One region of the Thermoanaerobacterium xylanolyticum LX-11 genome, then DNA from elsewhere that is predicted to be linked to it. Evidence: a T-box and tRNA genes for the amino acid it is inferred to sense, from the RefSeq annotation. Region 1 holds a T-box; the other regions hold tRNA genes.

The links. A T-box is a leader RNA that pairs with one kind of tRNA and senses whether it is charged. The one in region 1 lies ahead of ileS (isoleucine--tRNA ligase), so its partner is inferred to be a tRNA-Ile.
Region 2: it encodes a tRNA-Ile, which carries the amino acid that the T-box ahead of ileS (isoleucine--tRNA ligase) is inferred to sense. The anticodon was not compared.
Region 3: it encodes a tRNA-Ile, which carries the amino acid that the T-box ahead of ileS (isoleucine--tRNA ligase) is inferred to sense. The anticodon was not compared.
Region 4: it encodes a tRNA-Ile, which carries the amino acid that the T-box ahead of ileS (isoleucine--tRNA ligase) is inferred to sense. The anticodon was not compared.

What each region holds. Positions count from the first base shown of each region.
Region 1 covers NC_015555.1:1,530,165-1,534,380, forward strand. Annotated here, with positions in the region: gene ileS (isoleucine--tRNA ligase) at 1-1,811, opposite strand, end outside; T-box leader at 1,868-2,077, opposite strand; gene THEXY_RS07550 (TM1266 family iron-only hydrogenase system putative regulator) at 2,124-2,369, opposite strand; gene THEXY_RS07555 (DivIVA domain-containing protein) at 2,359-2,847, opposite strand; gene THEXY_RS07560 (YlmH family RNA-binding protein) at 2,875-3,618, opposite strand; gene THEXY_RS07565 (YggT family protein) at 3,645-3,935, opposite strand; gene THEXY_RS07570 (cell division protein SepF) at 3,951-4,216, opposite strand, start outside.
Region 2 covers NC_015555.1:871,404-875,619, forward strand. Annotated here, with positions in the region: gene dnaG (DNA primase) at 1-765, shown strand, start outside; gene rpoD (RNA polymerase sigma factor RpoD) at 797-1,870, shown strand; tRNA gene THEXY_RS04260 (tRNA-Asn) at 1,916-1,990, shown strand; tRNA gene THEXY_RS04265 (tRNA-Ile) at 1,997-2,072, shown strand; gene THEXY_RS04270 (tRNA (adenine(22)-N(1))-methyltransferase) at 2,127-2,837, shown strand; gene THEXY_RS04275 (Nif3-like dinuclear metal center hexameric protein) at 2,800-3,915, shown strand; RNA gene rnpB (RNase P RNA component class A) at 3,979-4,216, shown strand, end outside.
Region 3 covers NC_015555.1:373,009-377,224, reverse strand. Annotated here, with positions in the region: rRNA gene THEXY_RS01935 (23S ribosomal RNA) at 1-2,483, opposite strand, end outside; tRNA gene THEXY_RS01930 (tRNA-Ile) at 2,551-2,627, opposite strand; tRNA gene THEXY_RS01925 (tRNA-Ala) at 2,629-2,704, opposite strand; rRNA gene THEXY_RS01920 (16S ribosomal RNA) at 2,983-4,216, opposite strand, start outside.
Region 4 covers NC_015555.1:1,106,933-1,111,148, reverse strand. Annotated here, with positions in the region: gene THEXY_RS05350 (aminopeptidase) at 1-146, opposite strand, end outside; gene THEXY_RS05345 (response regulator) at 215-847, opposite strand; gene THEXY_RS05340 (sensor histidine kinase) at 840-1,988, opposite strand; tRNA gene THEXY_RS05335 (tRNA-Ile) at 2,097-2,170, opposite strand; tRNA gene THEXY_RS05330 (tRNA-Ala) at 2,172-2,247, opposite strand; gene yunB (sporulation protein YunB) at 2,286-2,996, opposite strand; gene THEXY_RS05320 (endonuclease MutS2) at 3,048-4,216, opposite strand, start outside.

The DNA.
Region 1 (4,216 bases):
GATTTAGACATTTTTCGCCCTTCACCATCTACAACAAAACCGTGTGTCAATACATTTTTATACGGAGCGATACCTTTTGTAGCGACAGATGTAAGAAGCGATGACTGGAACCATCCCCTGTGTTGGTCAGAACCTTCCAAGTACAAGTCTGCTGGCCATCTAAGTCCCTCAGTTGTCTCTAAAACCGCTACATGGCTGGAACCAGAGTCAAACCATACATCCATAATATCCGTTTCTTTTCTAAACTCTGTAGAACCACATTCACACCTTGTACCTTGTGGCAGTATTTCTTCGGCCGATAGTTCATACCAAGCGTCAGAACCCTTTTCTGCAAACAACTTCTTTACCGCATTTATCGTATCATCGTTTATCAATTCTTTCCCACAGTGTTTGCAGTAAAAAATAGGAATTGGAACACCCCATATCCTTTGCCTGGATATACACCAGTCGTGCCTATCTCTAACCATGTTTGTAATCCTATCTTCGCCCCATTCAGGAATCCAATTTACTTCTTTTATCGCTTTCAGCGCTTCATCTCTAAAGCCATCTACAGATGCAAACCACTGCTCTGTAGCGCGGAATATAACAGGATTTTTGCATCTCCAGCAATGAGGATACGAGTGTGTGAAAGTCTTTGAAGCCAATAAAGCATTGGCTTTTTCAAGATCCTCTTTTATGACCTTATTTGCATCAGAGTAAAATAGTCCATTGTATTTTCCTGCTTTTTCAGTAAATCGCCCTTTATCATCAACAGGATTCAAAACATCAAGTCCATATTTTTGACCAACTACAAAGTCCTCTTCACCGTGGCCAGGTGCTGTGTGTACACATCCTGTACCTGCCTCTTGTGTTACATGTTCGCCTAATATTATAAGCGATGTCCTGTCAAAAAGAGGATGCTTAGCCTTCATTCCTTCCAGTTCTGAACCTTTAAAAGTAGCAATTATTTCATGGTTTGAAAGTCCTGTCTCTTTTTCAATGCTGTCAAGCATATCTTTTGCCATTATGTAAATTTCATTTCCGTATTTCGCCAAAGCATAGTCAAAATCTGGGTTCAAGCAAATTGCAAGATTAGCAGGAATTGTCCAAGTCGTTGTAGTCCATATTACAAAGTACAAATTACTTAAATCATCAACAATGCCTTTAAATTTGCCCAAGTCATCTACAATTCTGAATTTAACGTAGATCGAATCAGATTTTTCATCAGAATACTCTATCTCTGCTTCTGCCAATGCAGTTTCACAATCTGTACACCAGTATACAGGCTTAAGTCCTTTATATATATATCCTTTCTTTGCCATCTCCCCAAATACTTCTATCTGCTTTGCCTCATATTCCGGTTTCAGCGTCAAATATGGATTTTGCCAATCTCCTCTTACACCTAATCTAATAAATTGTTCTTTTTGCTTTTCAATTTGCGAAAAAGCAAAATCACGACACACCCTTCTAAATTCTACTGGACCTACATCATTTCTCTTTATCCCTAATGTCTTGATTGCCTGTTGCTCTATTGGCAAGCCATGAGTATCCCAACCTGGCACATATGGTGATTCATATCCCCTCATCGTCTTATATTTAACCACCATGTCCTTCAAAACTTTGTTCATGGCAGTGCCAAGGTGTATATTGCCATTTGCGTATGGAGGACCATCATGAAGAATGAACTTTTCTTTGCCCTTGTTTTTATCTAATGATTTGTGGTATATGTCCATGTTCTCCCATTTCTTTAATATTTCTGGCTCTCTCATCGGCAAATTCGCCTTCATTGGAAAATCAGTCTTTGGCAGATTTAATGTTTTGTTGTAATCCATAAACATACCTCCTATTTCAAATTGCATAAATGCAGAAAAAATAAAAACCTCTCATCCAAAGGGACGAGAAGTCGCGGTACCACCCTAATTATTAAGGCTAAATGCCTTAATCACTCATGAGATAACGGGGTTTTCCCGGCTTAGCTTACTAAATTTCAGCCAGCAGCTTCGAGGTGATATATGACAAACTAACTTATTGGCTTCCACCGACCGCCAACTCTCTTAAAAGTTTTGTTTGCATAAATTGTCCTCTTCATCGCTTTTTTCGCATTTTAAATAATTATACAATATGTAAAAAAAGACGTCAACATCTTAAGTCGTAATGGCAGACCTTACTTTTACACCTTCAATGCTACCAAGCTTGCCAGTTAAAGCACCGATGTCATCCGTCGTACCGTCGACAATCAGCGATATGATTGACACATTTCTTTCCTTATATGGAATACCCATTCTGCCCACTATGATATCGGCATACTCGCTTAAAATATGATTAACTTTTTCAGACGCCAACTCTCTATTTTGGACTAAGATCCCGATTACAGCAAGTCTATTCCTCATCATTTCTCACATCATTCTCATCATCAAAAAATTCTCTGTCGTCTATAGATAATATCGCCTCAAGTTCTCCTTCAAGGAGTGTTTTGAATTTAGCCTTAAATACATTCAATTTTTTCCTTTGACTTTCAAGCTCTGCTCTAATCCTTACTACTTCTTGATTGGCTTTCTGCATTATTTTTTCTGCTTCTTGTTGTGCTTGCTGTATTATTAAATCAGCTTCTTTCTTAGCATTTAACTTTAAATCTTCAGCCGACTTTTGGGCAACGACCAGCGTATTATTTAGCGTTTTTTCTATATCTGTGTAGTTCTGCAACTTATCATTTAATATATTTACTCTGTCCTTTAGATCAGAATTTTCTTTATACAATAGTTCATAGTCTTCCATAACTTTGTCTAAAAACTCATCAACTTCATTTTCATTATAACCTCTAAATGAACGCTTAAACTCCTTATTGTGTATGTCCATAGGTGTTAACATGCCAATCCACTCCTTGTCATTTTATTGTTATTTGTATTTTAAAATATGAACATATACCCTGCCTTTTCTCGATGTACCCAAAATTTCTTGGAATTTGATCCTTCCATAACCTCTTAAAGATATGATGTCACCTTCTTTTACTTCAAATGAAGGCGATATATTTGTCTCCCAATTCACTTCAGTAAGTCCAGCTTTTATCAAATCCGAAGCCTTTGTTCTGGATATTTTAAACCCCGCCGCGATTATGCTATCAAGCCTTACAGATGCAACTGTTGTTTTAATGTCCTCATATTCTATTACAGGCTCTATAACCTCATCTAAGTCAATTGAACTAACAATAACCTTCTCTCGACCTATCTTTTTCAAATTCATCAAAACAAAATCAGCTATATCCCTATGCACTATTACATCGCAGATTTCTTGTCTTTTAATTATATCACCAATTTTCTCTCTTTTTATACCTAGACCTAGCAGTGAACCTAACACATCTCTATGTGACAACCTTATTAAGTCGCCATTTATCCTTATCCCCTTTATTGCATCAAAATGTTCACCATCGGAAATCGCAAGAAACGATGGATATATACAGGCTATTTTTCTCTCAGCCTCTTTAAATCCACCATCAAATCTACAATCTATATCGTCATGTTTATCAATCAACTTTAGCAGTATCTTCTGATCTTTCATACTTAGAAAATCTGTAAATCTATCACGCCTATTTTTCTGTACCCAATTTATCATATCATTAAGTCTTGCAATGCTGTATTCCATTCCTTCACCCTTTTAAAGTAAATAAATCATATTAACGAAATCAAGCTTACTAATATTGGTCTTATCACATATTGGATAGCCAACATAGCAAGGATAGGTGAAAAATCTATCATCATATTCCTTCCAATCGATGACTTAAATTGCAACCTTCTAAAAGGATCTAAAATAGGTTCTGTCACGATGATGACAAATCGCGATATAGGATTTCCCATATTCTCCATTCTCAAAAGAGATAATACCACCCTTATTACAATAAGCCAATTTACAATCTCAAAAAAGTAGTTTAATGTTAAGATCAAAGCATAGTTTGTCGTCAAATCATACCCTCCTCATTACTTTAAGTTGAACATTGAATCGACTTCATCTTGTATATCGCCAGCAATATCAAAATTATCCGGCACAATTAAAAATATGCTATTAGCAATTTTCTTAATTTCTCCATTTAACGCAAAAACAGCACCGCTTAAAAAGTCTATGAGTCTCTGAGCATCATTTCTCTCCATATTTTGAAGATCAATAATTATAGGCTTTTTATTTTTTATGTTTTCAAGTATTGTCTGCGCCTGTTCAAAACTATCTGGCTTCAAAATAATTACTT
Region 2 (4,216 bases), 660 kb from region 1:
AAAGAGGGTTTTGATGCATTTAAAAAGCTTCTTGAAAAGACAGATACATTGATAGAATATAAGATAAAGAAGTACAAGCAAGATTTGGATTTAGAAAAACCATCAGACAGGATAAAGTATATCAAAAAGGTGTGCAAGGATCTTGCCACAGTTAAAGACGAAGTAAAGCGAGATGTGTATATTTCCATCGTATCAGAAGACGCTGAAATACCTGAAAACACTATTAGAGCAGAAATAGACCAATTTGTCAAGGGTTTTTTGCAAAATAATAAAAAAATTAGGTATACAGTTGGCAATAATAGGCATAATATTAAATACAGTGGAGCAAAAAAGATACCGTCTCTTAAGTACTTGATTGCACTGCTTTTAATTGACAACAAGCTTTATAGCAGGGTGAAAGGGAAGCTTTCTGTAGATGACATCGAAGACGAACATTTAAAGGCAGTGATGTCGTATATTTTTGAAAGGCTTGAAGATGGTGGCCATGTGGATGTAAAAGACCTAAGCTTTATGCTGGACAATGCTGATTTAAAAGACGAATTTAACGATATATTCAACGTGCTGTATAGCGAGAAAGTGGCAAGCGAAAAAATAGTGGATGACTGTGTAAGAGAGATAATCAAAGACGACATACGAAGAAAAATAGCGAGCATTAAACGCGAAATTGACGATTCATATAATGCTGGTGACATTGAGAAGGAAAGAGAACTTTTGATACAATTACAGAAATATGAAAAGGAGATGCTGAATTTAAAAAATGGCTGAGAAAAAGGTTGCCCAAAAGGAGGGGACACCCGTGAATAAAGAAAAAGTAAAAAATTCTATAAAAGAGCTTATTGATAAAGGCAAAAAGAATGGCATGCTGACGTATAATGAAATAATGAATTCTCTTGAAGATATTGATATGGATGCAGATCAGATAGAAAAAGTATATGATACATTCGAAAAGTTGGGTATAGAAATCGTGGGAGAAGAACCACAACAAGATGAATTAATTCCAGAGGAAGATCTGGATTTGGATCTTACTATTCCTGAAGGAATAAATATTGATGATCCAGTAAGGATGTACTTAAAGGAAATAGGAAAGATACCTCTTTTATCTCCTGATGAAGAGATAGAGTTGGCAAAGAGGATAGAAAAAGGCGATGAGGAAGCTAAAAAAAGGCTTACGGAAGCGAATTTGAGGCTTGTTGTAAGCATTGCTAAACGATACGTAGGCAGAGGTATGTTATTTCTCGATTTGATCCAAGAAGGAAATTTAGGTCTACTAAAAGCTGTAGAAAAGTTTAACTACAGAAAGGGATTTAAGTTTAGCACATACGCTACGTGGTGGATAAGACAGGCAATCACGAGGGCTATAGCTGATCAAGCCAGGACGATACGCATTCCTGTCCATATGGTAGAGACTATTAATAAGCTTATAAGGGTTTCAAGGCAACTTTTGCAGGAATTGGGACGTGATCCTCTACCAGAGGAGATCGCTAAAGAGATGGATATGTCAGTTGACAAGGTCAGAGAGATAATGAAGATTGCTCAGGAACCAGTATCGTTAGAGACTCCTATAGGCGAAGAAGAAGACAGCCATCTTGGCGATTTTATACCAGACGAAGATGCTCCAGCCCCTGCTGAAGCGGCAGCATTTACAATGCTTAAAGAGCAGCTTATAGACGTATTGGATACTTTGACGCCGAGGGAAGAAAAGGTATTGAGGCTAAGATTTGGATTGGATGACGGAAGAGCAAGGACATTGGAAGAAGTGGGCAAAGAATTCAATGTCACAAGAGAGAGAATAAGACAGATAGAGGCAAAGGCATTGAGGAAATTAAGACATCCAAGCCGCAGCAAGAAATTAAAAGATTTTTTGGATTAACACTGCTTGACACCGGTTAAAAATGTAGTATAATAATAAATGTATTCCTCAGTAGCTCAATGGTGGAGCAACCGGCTGTTAACCGGTAGGCTGTAGGTTCGAGCCCTACCTGAGGAGCCATATTTAGGGCCTTTAGCTCAGTTGGTAGAGCGGTCGGCTCATAACCGATTGGTCCGGGGTTCGAGTCCCTGAAGGCCCACCATATAATGATGAAAGGATAGGCATTTGATTTTACAAATGCTTTTTATTTTATAGTATGAAGCTGTCACAGAGATTAAATTCTATCGTCAAAATGATAAAACTTCATTCTAAAGTTGCTGATATAGGTACAGATCATGGATATATACCAGTCTACCTTTATTTAAATGGCATTTCAGACTACATAATTGCATCAGATGTAAAATCTACTTCTCTCAATAAAGCAATTGATGTTATTAAAAAGTACAATCTGTCAGAAAATATAATTGTACGGCTTGGCGATGGATTAAGCATTTTAATGCCAAATGAAGTTGATACGGTTGTAATAGCCGGTATGGGTGGCATTTTGACTTCAGATATTTTAGAAAAAGGCAAAAGTATTGCTTCAACTGTAGAGAGATTTATCTTGCAGCCTATGACGGCATCTGACCATCTTCGCAGGTATATTTATGAGAATGGGTATTTGATTGTTGATGAAGATTTAGTCTTTGAAAAAGGGAAGTTCTTTGAGATAATTGCTGTAGAACATGGCAAGGGGAGAATCCACGACGAAATTTTTTATGAAATCGGTGAAAAACTCTTTCAAAAAAGTCACCCATTGCTTAAAGATTATATATCATATAAGATAGGAAAGCTAAAAAAGATTTTTGATGAAGTCTCGAAAAGCAATGAAAGTGATTTACTGAAAGAGGATATTTTAAATAAAATAAAAAAATATGAGGTGTTATTGTATGAGTCTGAAATGCCAGACAATAGCAGGAATGATTGACAAACTTGCACCACACAAATGTGCTGAAGAATGGGACAATGTTGGGCTTCTTGTGGGGAATCCCAGAAAAGATGTGTCGTCTGTCATGGTGGCTTTGGATGCCACAAGAGAAGTTGTATTAGAAGCCATATCAAAGAAAGTCGACATGATTGTAACGCATCACCCTATAATATTTAAACCATTTAAGAATTTACGTACTGATAATCCGTTAGGCGAAGTTTTGACGATGCTTATAAGAGAAGACATACCTGTGTATTCAGCGCATACCAACTTTGATGCTGCAAAGGGCGGAATGAACGATATTCTCTGCAACATACTGGGAATATACGACGAGGAGATTTTGCAAGTTACGTATAAAGAAGGCTATAAGAAAATTGTAGTATATGTTCCGATTGGATATGAGGAGATAGTAAAGACAGCTATGTGCAATGCAGGTGCAGGCTACATAGGAAATTACAGCGATTGTACTTTTCAAACGATGGGCATAGGAAGTTTTAAACCGTTAGAGGGAACGAATCCTTTTATAGGTGAGATAGGAAAAGTGGAAAATACTCAGGAGGTTAGAATAGAGACTATAGCACCAGATAAATTGGTAAATAGGGTTATAAGTGCTATGTTAAAAGTTCATCCATATGAAGAGGTAGCTTATGACATATACCCTGTTGAGACATTGTATGATGAATATGGAATCGGGAGAGTAGGCTTAATAAAAGACACTACATTAGGCAACCTCGCAAATGATGTAAAAGCAAAACTTGGCTTAAAAAACATACGTGTCGTAGGCGATTTAAACAAGACAGTTAAAAAAGTGGCTGTATGCGGTGGCAGTGGTGGTAGCTTTGTATCAATTTCAGCTTTTAAAGGTGCCGATGTTTTGATAACAGGTGATGTTGGCTACCATGATGCAGTAGATGCAAGGCATATTGGACTGGCTATAATAGATGCGGGTCATTTTGGCACAGAGAAGATTTCTGTAAATTTCATCGCTGAATACATAAGGGATGAAGCGCAAAAAATGGATGTAGACTTAAATGTCATTACCAGCGAAGCACAAGCTGATCCGTTTATGTTTATGTAATAATTGCCAGTTGACAAACTTATTTGATAGTGGTATCATTCTATATCTGGAGAGTAATACTTACGAGTAAGCCAGATGGTCGCGTACATTATGTACGAGGAAAGTCCGAGCTCCACAGGGCAAGGTGCCGGGTAATACCCGGTGGAGGTGACTCCAAGGAAAGTGCAACAGAGATATACCGCCCATCATTTAATTCGTTAATAATAAATTTTTTATTCGTAACGAATTAGTTGGTGGGTAAGGGTGGAAAGGCGAGGTAAGAGCTCACCAGCATCCAGGCGACTGGAATGCTCTGTAAACC
Region 3 (4,216 bases), 1.2 Mb from region 1:
ATTCAGTGACAAGCTGCAGTAAAGCTCCATGGGGTCTTTCTGTCCTGTCGCGGGTAACTCGCATCTTCACGAGTACTACAATTTCACCGGGTCCCCCTTCAAGACAGCGCCCAAGTCGTTACGCCTTTCGTGCAGGTCGGAACTTACCCGACAAGGAATTTCGCTACCTTAGGACCGTTATAGTTACGGCCGCCGTTTACTGGGGCTTAAGTTCAGAGCTTCTCCGGCACTCAACTCTATCTACTAAGAGTTTATGCTTTTGGCTATTCTTTCTTTTAACCATCTTCTTGCATTATGAGATTTTTTTAATTGCTTTTCTCTCTTTTGGGCATCTTCTTTTGCTTTATATGCTTCATAGTAGATTAGTTCCCATTTATGCCCTTTTGTGTATTTGTTTAGTCCTTTATTATGAGCTTCTACTCTTTTCTTTATATTCTCTGAATAGCCTGTATATATGCCTCCATCTTCATTCTTTATTATATAGACATAATACATTTCTTTCACTCCTAATAGGTATAGTTGAGTGCCGGATGACCCTTCCCCTTAACCTTCCAGCACCGGGCAGGCGTCAGCTCCTATACTTCGTCTTTCGACTTAGCAGAAACCTGTGTTTTTGGTAAACAGTCGCTTGGGCCTCTTCTCTGCGGCCTTTCGGCACTCCTTCTCCCGAAGTTACGGAGTCTTTTTGCCGAGTTCCTTAATGAGGGTTCTCCCGCTCGTCTTTGGATTCTCTCCTCGCCTACCTGTGTCGGTTTATGGTACGGGCACCTTATCCTCGATAGCAACTTTTCTTGGCAGCCCCTTCGAAACTTCGCCTTTCGGCTCCCCTTCACAGCTCTTATGAGCTTTGGTACTTCACTCAAAGCTCTTTTCGTCGCTGCTTGGACGTGCTCTACCAACCGCACGCTTTTCTTATCTCGCTGCGTCCTTGCTTCTCTTTTGACGGATTTCGGTGGTACCGGATTTATTACCGGTTCTCCATCGCCTACGCTTTCGCCTCGGCTTAGGTCCCGACTTACCCTGGGCGGATTATCCTTCCCCAGGAATCCTTAGGCTTTCGACGGTAAGGTTTCTCGCCTTACTCTCGTTACTTATACCGGCATTCTCTCTACTGTACTGTCCAGATTCGCTTTCGCTTGTCCTTCGTCCTGTACAGTACGCTCCCCTACCATTCTTTCTTTAGAATCCGTAGCTTCGGTGGCATGTTTTAGCCCCGTTTATTTTCGGCGCGGGATTTCTCGACCAGTGAGCTATTACGCACTCTTTGAATGTATGGCTGCTTCTAAGCCAACATCCTGGTTGTCTTGGAAATCCTACTTCCTTTTCCACTTAACATGCTCTTTGGGACCTTAGCTGTCGGTCTGGGCTCTTTCCCTTTTGACCACGGATCTTATCACTCGTAGTCTGACTCCCAGGGTCTCAATATGGCATTCGGAGTTTGATAGGGTTCGGTAACCTCTTTGGCCCCTAGTCCATTCAGTGCTCTACCTCCATATTTCCTTCCCCCTGAGGCTAGCCCTAAAGCTATTTCGGGGAGAACCAGCTATCTCCGAGCTCGATTGGAATTTCTCCGCTACCCACAATTCATCCCATGACTTTTCAACGTCAACGTGGTTCGGGCCTCCACCAGATCTTACTCCGGCTTCACCCTGATCATGGGTAGGTCGCACGGTTTCGGGTCTATGATATGCAACTTTCGCCCTTTTAAGACTCGCTTTCGCTTCGGCTCCGCTTTCGCTTAACCTCGCTGCATATCTATAACTCGCCGGTCCGTTCTACAAAAAGTACGTGGTCGTCCGGCTCTCAACTGGACACGCTAGTTCTTTTTTCTTCTCTCTAACATGTTCAGTTGAGTGCCGGACTTCCACTGCTTGTGGACATATGGTTTCAGGTTCTCTTTCACTCCCCTCCCGGGGTTCTTTTCACCTTTCCCTCACGGTACTATGCGCTATCGGTCACTTAGGAGTATTTAGCCTTGGGAGATGGTCCTCCCGTCTTCCCACCGGGTTGCCTATCCTGTGGTACTCTGGATCCCACTCGGTATTTGAAGCTTTCGCCTACAGGGCTTTCACCTTCTTTGGCCTGCCTTCCCAGGTCTGTTCGGCTTCGCTTTTTTATACCTTCTTGTGGTCCTAAACCCCCGGCACTCAATTAGAACTGCTATTTCTCTATTTTTGCTTTTTTAACAATTCTAATTGAGTGCCGGGTTTGGGCTCTTTCCTTTTCGCTCGCCACTACTCAGGAAATCGACTTTTTCTTTCTTTTCCTCGCGCTACTTAGATGTTTCAGTTCACGCGGTGTCCCTTCCTCATGGCTATGTGTTCACCATGGGATGCTTAAGTATTACCTTAAGCGGGTTTCCCCATTCGGAGATCTCCGGATCTGCGTCTGCTTGCGACTCCCCGGAGCGTTTCGCCGCTTGCTGCGTCCTTCTTCGGCTCTAAGTGCCTGGGCATCCACCATACGCCCTTTCTAACTTGACCTATTGTTTCCTCGTTTTTTCTTCGTTACCCATATTTGCATTGTGCAGTTTTCAAGGTTCACTTATCATGGTGGGCTTAGATGGACTCGAACCATCGACCTCACGCTTATCAGGCGTGCGCTCTGACCACCTGAGCTATAAGCCCATGGTGGAGATGAGGAGATTCGAACTCCTGACCCCCTGCTTGCAAGGCAGGTGCTCTCCCAACTGAGCTACACCCCCATGACCATGTTGAGGGTCTAAACCCTCAAAACTGAACAGTGAGATATCGTATTTATTTTATCGCTCACATAGGCTCCGTGTTCTATGTGTCTTCGATTCTTTTCGCTCGTTTCGCTAACGGCACTTAACGACGTCCTGTCGTAGTGCCTCTCGCGTGGTCCTTCACGCTCGCACGCTTCACTCGCTTCATTCATCGGACACATTTACGAACACTCCGCTATATGTTCGCTCTTAAAATAAATACTCTTTCTTTTCTTTATTGTAGGATTGCTCCTTAGAAAGGAGGTGATCCAGCCGCACCTTCCGATACGGCTACCTTGTTACGACTTCACCCCAATCATTTACCCCACCTTCGGCAGCTCCTTCCTTGCGGTTAGGTCACTGACTTCGGGTGTTGTAAACTCTCGTGGTGTGACGGGCGGTGTGTACAAGGCCCGGGAACGTATTCACCGCGGCATGCTGATCCGCGATTACTAGCAACTCCGTCTTCATGCAGGCGGGTTGCAGCCTGCAATCTGAACTGGGACCTGTTTTCTGGGATTCGCTCCGGATCGCTCCTTCGCTGCCCTCTGTTCAGGCCATTGTAGCACGTGTGTAGCCCAGGGCATAAAGGGCATGATGATTTGACGTCATCCCCGCCTTCCTCCGTGTTATCCACGGCAGTCTCGGTAGAGTCCCCGTCTTTACGCTGGTAACTACCAACAGGGGTTGCGCTCGTTGCGGGACTTAACCCAACATCTCACGACACGAGCTGACGACAACCATGCACCACCTGTCTCACAGCTCCTCTTTCGAGGCACTCCGGTATTTCTACCGGATTCTGTGGATGTCAAGCCCTGGTAAGGTTCTTCGCGTTGCTTCGAATTAAACCACATGCTCCGCTGCTTGTGCGGGCCCCCGTCAATTCCTTTGAGTTTCAACCTTGCGGCCGTACTCCCCAGGCGGGATACTTATTGCGTTAACTCCGGCACGGATTATACTAACCCACACCTAGTATCCATCGTTTACGGCGTGGACTACCAGGGTATCTAATCCTGTTTGCTCCCCACGCTTTCGCACCTCAGCGTCAGTTCAAGTCCAGAGAGCCGCTTTCGCCACTGGTATTCTTCCTGATCTCTACGCATTTCACCGCTACACCAGGAATTCCGCTCTCCTCTCCTTGACTCAAGCTATTTAGTTTCAGATGCATACCCTCGGTTGAGCCCAGGTTTTTCACATCTGACTTTTATAGCCGCCTACGTGCTCTTTACGCCCAGTAATTCCGGACAACGCTCGCCCCCTACGTATTACCGCGGCTGCTGGCACGTAGTTAGCCGGGGCTTTCGTATGGTACCGTCATTATCTTCCCATACTATTGAGCTTTACGACCCGAAGGCCTTCTTCGCTCACGCGGCGTCGCTGTGTCAGGGTTTCCCCCATTGCACAATATTCCCCACTGCTGCCTCCCGTAGGAGTCTGGACCGTGTCTCAGTTCCAGTGTGGCCGTTCACCCTCTCAGGCCGGCTACCCATC
Region 4 (4,216 bases), 420 kb from region 1:
TCCGTCTTACACTCTCCTATGAATGCTTTGTAATCTTCTGCGTACTCAAATATCTTTTCCCTTTCATCGTCATTTACTTTAAGCCATCCATTTTTGCTTTTGTATCCTAATCTTTTTTCAATGTCTTTTAACTCGCCACTCTCCATTTCATACGCCTCCTAAACATTTTGGATTACATATTAACTATAAAATATTTTTGGAATAAAAGCAAATTTTATGTATGCATATTGTACATATTATTATTTTTTAATAAATATATGGCAGCTTGAGTCCTATCTTTTACATCTAATTTTCTAAATATATTGTACACGTGATTTTTGACTGTCTTTTCGCTTAAGAAGAGCTTATCTGCTATCTCTTTATTGCTATAACCTTCAGCGATTAAATTCAATATCTCAAACTCTCTGTCAGTAAGATCTTTTTTGCATTCATTCTTCTCTAGGCTTTCAATTTCCCTGATAAGTGAAGGATGTATGTAAACGCCTCCATTTGATATGATTCTTATAGCCTTTATAAGTTCATCTGAATCTGCATCTTTTAATATGTAACCTTCCACACCTATTTTCAATGCCTCCATAAGGTACTCTTTGTCATTGTAGATAGTCAAAAACATTATTTTATTTTTAGGATCATTGCTTTTAATCATCTTTGCAGCTTTAATGCCATTTACATTTGGCATGTTTATATCCATCAAAATTATATCTGGAGAATTATTTTTAGCCAAATTATAAGCTTCTTCTCCATCTGAGGCTTGATACACCACTTTCATATCTTCTTCTAATTCAATTATCTGTTTTAGCCCTTGACGCAAAAGCACATGGTCATCAGCTATCATAATGTTAATCATTGCACTTATCACCACCTAGCGGAATGGAAATGTAAATTTGAGTCCCCTCATTAGGTGAACTATTTATTTCAAATTTCCCGTTTAATATCTGAACTCTCTCCCGCATCCCCAACAGTCCAAATTTATTGTCTTGAGATGTCTTTTCAAAACCTACACCGTCATCTTTTATAATTATGCTTATAAATCGATCACCAAACTCTAATCGTATCACGGCATTCTTCGCCTTTGAGTGCTTCCGAATGTTTGTCAAGGCTTCCTGAATGACCCTAAAACAGGTTATTTCTATTTCAGGCTTTAATCGTTTATGTTCAGATAAGGTAATAAAATCCACATTTATTCCAGTATCATTTTTAAAGTCATTTATGTACTTTGATACAGCAGGTATTAAGCCTAAATCATCAAGAACGGACGGCCTTAAATCGTAAATGATCTTTCTCACTTCTTTCAATGATAAATGTGCTATGTCTTTAAGATTTTTAAGCTCATCTTTAGCTTTTTCTACATCTTTGCTAATAAGTTTCTCGCATAGCTCTGCTTTTAATATTACATTTGCCATAGACTGGGCTGGACCATCGTGTATCTCGCGAGCGATCCTTTTCCTCTCATCTTCCTGAGCTTCTATTATGCGTATATTTAGAAGTTGCCTGTCTTTAAGTTCTTCGTACTGGCTGTGAAGCTTTGTCAAATCGCCTGTCAAGTAATCAAGGGCAACACCTATCTGTGTAGAAAGTTTTTCTGCTTTTTCTACAATTGCCCTATACTCAATTAGCTTTCTCTCCAGCTCATTTCTTCTTGCTATAAGGTCTTTTTCTTCCTGCCTTTTTAAAATAAGCGCTACCTGAATCTCCTTCGCTTCTTCGTAAGCTTCCTTTATGGCATCCTCACTTATATTGCCAAAGCGCTGGCTTACATAAGCCAGTTTTAACTTAGAGCTTTTCTCTTTTCTTTCAAGTTGTTCTACCTCTTTTATAACAAATCTAACCTTGACTTTCAGCTCGTTTATCTGTTCTTCTAAAAGGTGATACTCATTCCTTGTCCTCTCTAATATTTCTGAAATCTGCTCTTTGCTGCTACCTATAACTTCTATCGTCTTTTCTACTATGTTGTCAAGCTTTTTATCATATTCAAACTTGGAAGCCATTTTTACACCTCAAAGACAAATTTTATTTATCTAATTCGACAAAAATTTGCTAATTCCTCTATTTTTTTAATTTTAGACATAAAAAAAAGACCCGCTAGGGTTTACAAATGGGCTTAGATGGACTTGAACCATCGACCTCACGCTTATCAGGCGTGCGCTCTTACCGCCTGAGCTACAAGCCCATGGTGGAGATGAGGAGATTCGAACTCCTGACCCCCTGCTTGCAAGGCAGGTGCTCTCCCAACTGAGCTACACCCCCGTCAAACAATTATTATTATACCATAATTTCTAATGTTGTCAATTGCTTTCTATATTAATTTTTGAATTTCCATTTGGAACAGGCACAGTGTACTTATTGCCATTGACGTCTACAAAGCTTTGAGGCACATCACCTACGATTATGCTATCTGCAATAGGCATGTGTGTGGATACCTGTATTTGCTTTGATGCAAGCGGTGCAATTATTTGGATGTTTGTCTTTATGTAAAGATATATTATGTGCCTCGTCTGATTTATTCCCGCTGGTTCAAAGCTTGATTCAAAGTCTACATTCACCGAACCAATAGGCAGAAGTCCTACTTTTATCTTTGGGCCTGTGTTTGCAAATACATCCTTTGATATTAGACTACCAAGAGGCAGTTTCACGTACACCGATCCTATGCTGTTTAAATTATCCTGAACAGCTTGAGTAATCTTTGCAGATAAAATATTCATCTCTATCGTATTAGCTTGCAGCATCGATACTTTTCCACTGTTGTCAGTTCTTACATTTATAAGGTCGCTGTATTGAATACCTTTCAATACCTTTTCATTTATAGACTTATTGATAGATTTAACAGCCACTTCCTGAGCTACTGTCTCACTGGCTTTAATAAGAGCAGGTGTCAACCTGTATGTTACAAACATATACAGCAATGATAATATAAATAATGATGCCAAAACGTAAACAAAATTTTTGTTTATCCCACGTATTTTTATCCTCCTTCTTCCCCACTTTTTTCTCCTCATATATAAAAACACCTCCTCTACATTTTATGATAGATGAGGTGTTTTGGTTACTCATTTTTCTTTTAATTCTACGATTGTGACGCCGTCTTCTCCTTCGCCATACCTTCCAAGTCTAAAAGATTTTACATGCTTGTTCATTTTAAGAAGCCTTGTGATACCACTCCTTAAAGTGCCAGTCCCTTTCCCGTGTATGACAGTTACCTGTTTTAAACCTGCAAGGTATGCATCATCAAGGTATTTATCGACTTCTATCGAAGCTTCCTCCAATGTCTTTCCTCTTAAGTCAATTGAAGTAGAAATATTGGTAGATTTCTCATTAATGTACTTAGCAAAACCTTTCTCCATCTCTTTCTCTTCGCTTGATTCAGTCTCTCTAAGGTTGCTTATGTGCACATTCATCTTTAGAATTCCTGCCTGTATCTTTACATTTCCATCCTTATCAGGTTCTGACAAAGCTATTCCAGTCTGATCAAGCGGAACTATGTATAAAGTCTGTCCAGGCATGACATCTTTGGGAACTTTTTTATATTCGGGAATTTCCGATTTCTTAAGGCTTTCTTCCATCTCATTTATGTTTTCTTTAAGTTTAAGCCTAGCTTCCTCAATAAGCTTATTCTTTTTGTCGGATTTTTCCGCCTCTTTAAGCTTAGCAATAATTTCATCAGCAGTAGCTTTTGTATTTTCTAATATCTTTTTCGCCTTTTCTCTGGCTTTTTCTATAATTTTTTCTCTTTCTCTCTCTGTATCTTTTATTTTTTTTTCATACTCTTGTCTTAAACTTTCTACCTGATTTTTTAATGCTTCAATCTCTTCTTTGGCGTTTTCTGCTTCTATCCTTTTGTTTTCAAGGTCTTTTAATATGTCCTCGAATTTTAGCTCTTCACTTGTTATATAACTTTTTGCATTGTCTATGACGTCATCATTTAATCCTAAACGCTTGCTTATCTCAAATGCATTGCTTTTTCCAGGTATTCCTATGGTGAGGCGGTAAGTGGGCTTTAATGTCTCTACATCAAATTCCACAGAGGCATTCTCCACACCTTCGTTTTTCAGCGCATACTGCTTAAGCTCACTGTAATGTGTCGTGGCAATTGTGCGACAATTCATCCTGTGAAGAAAGTCAAGTATACTCATGGCAAGAGCAGCACCTTCTGTCGGATCTGTGCCAGCTCCTAATTCATCCAGCAAAACTAAACTATTGCTGGTGACATTGTTGAGTA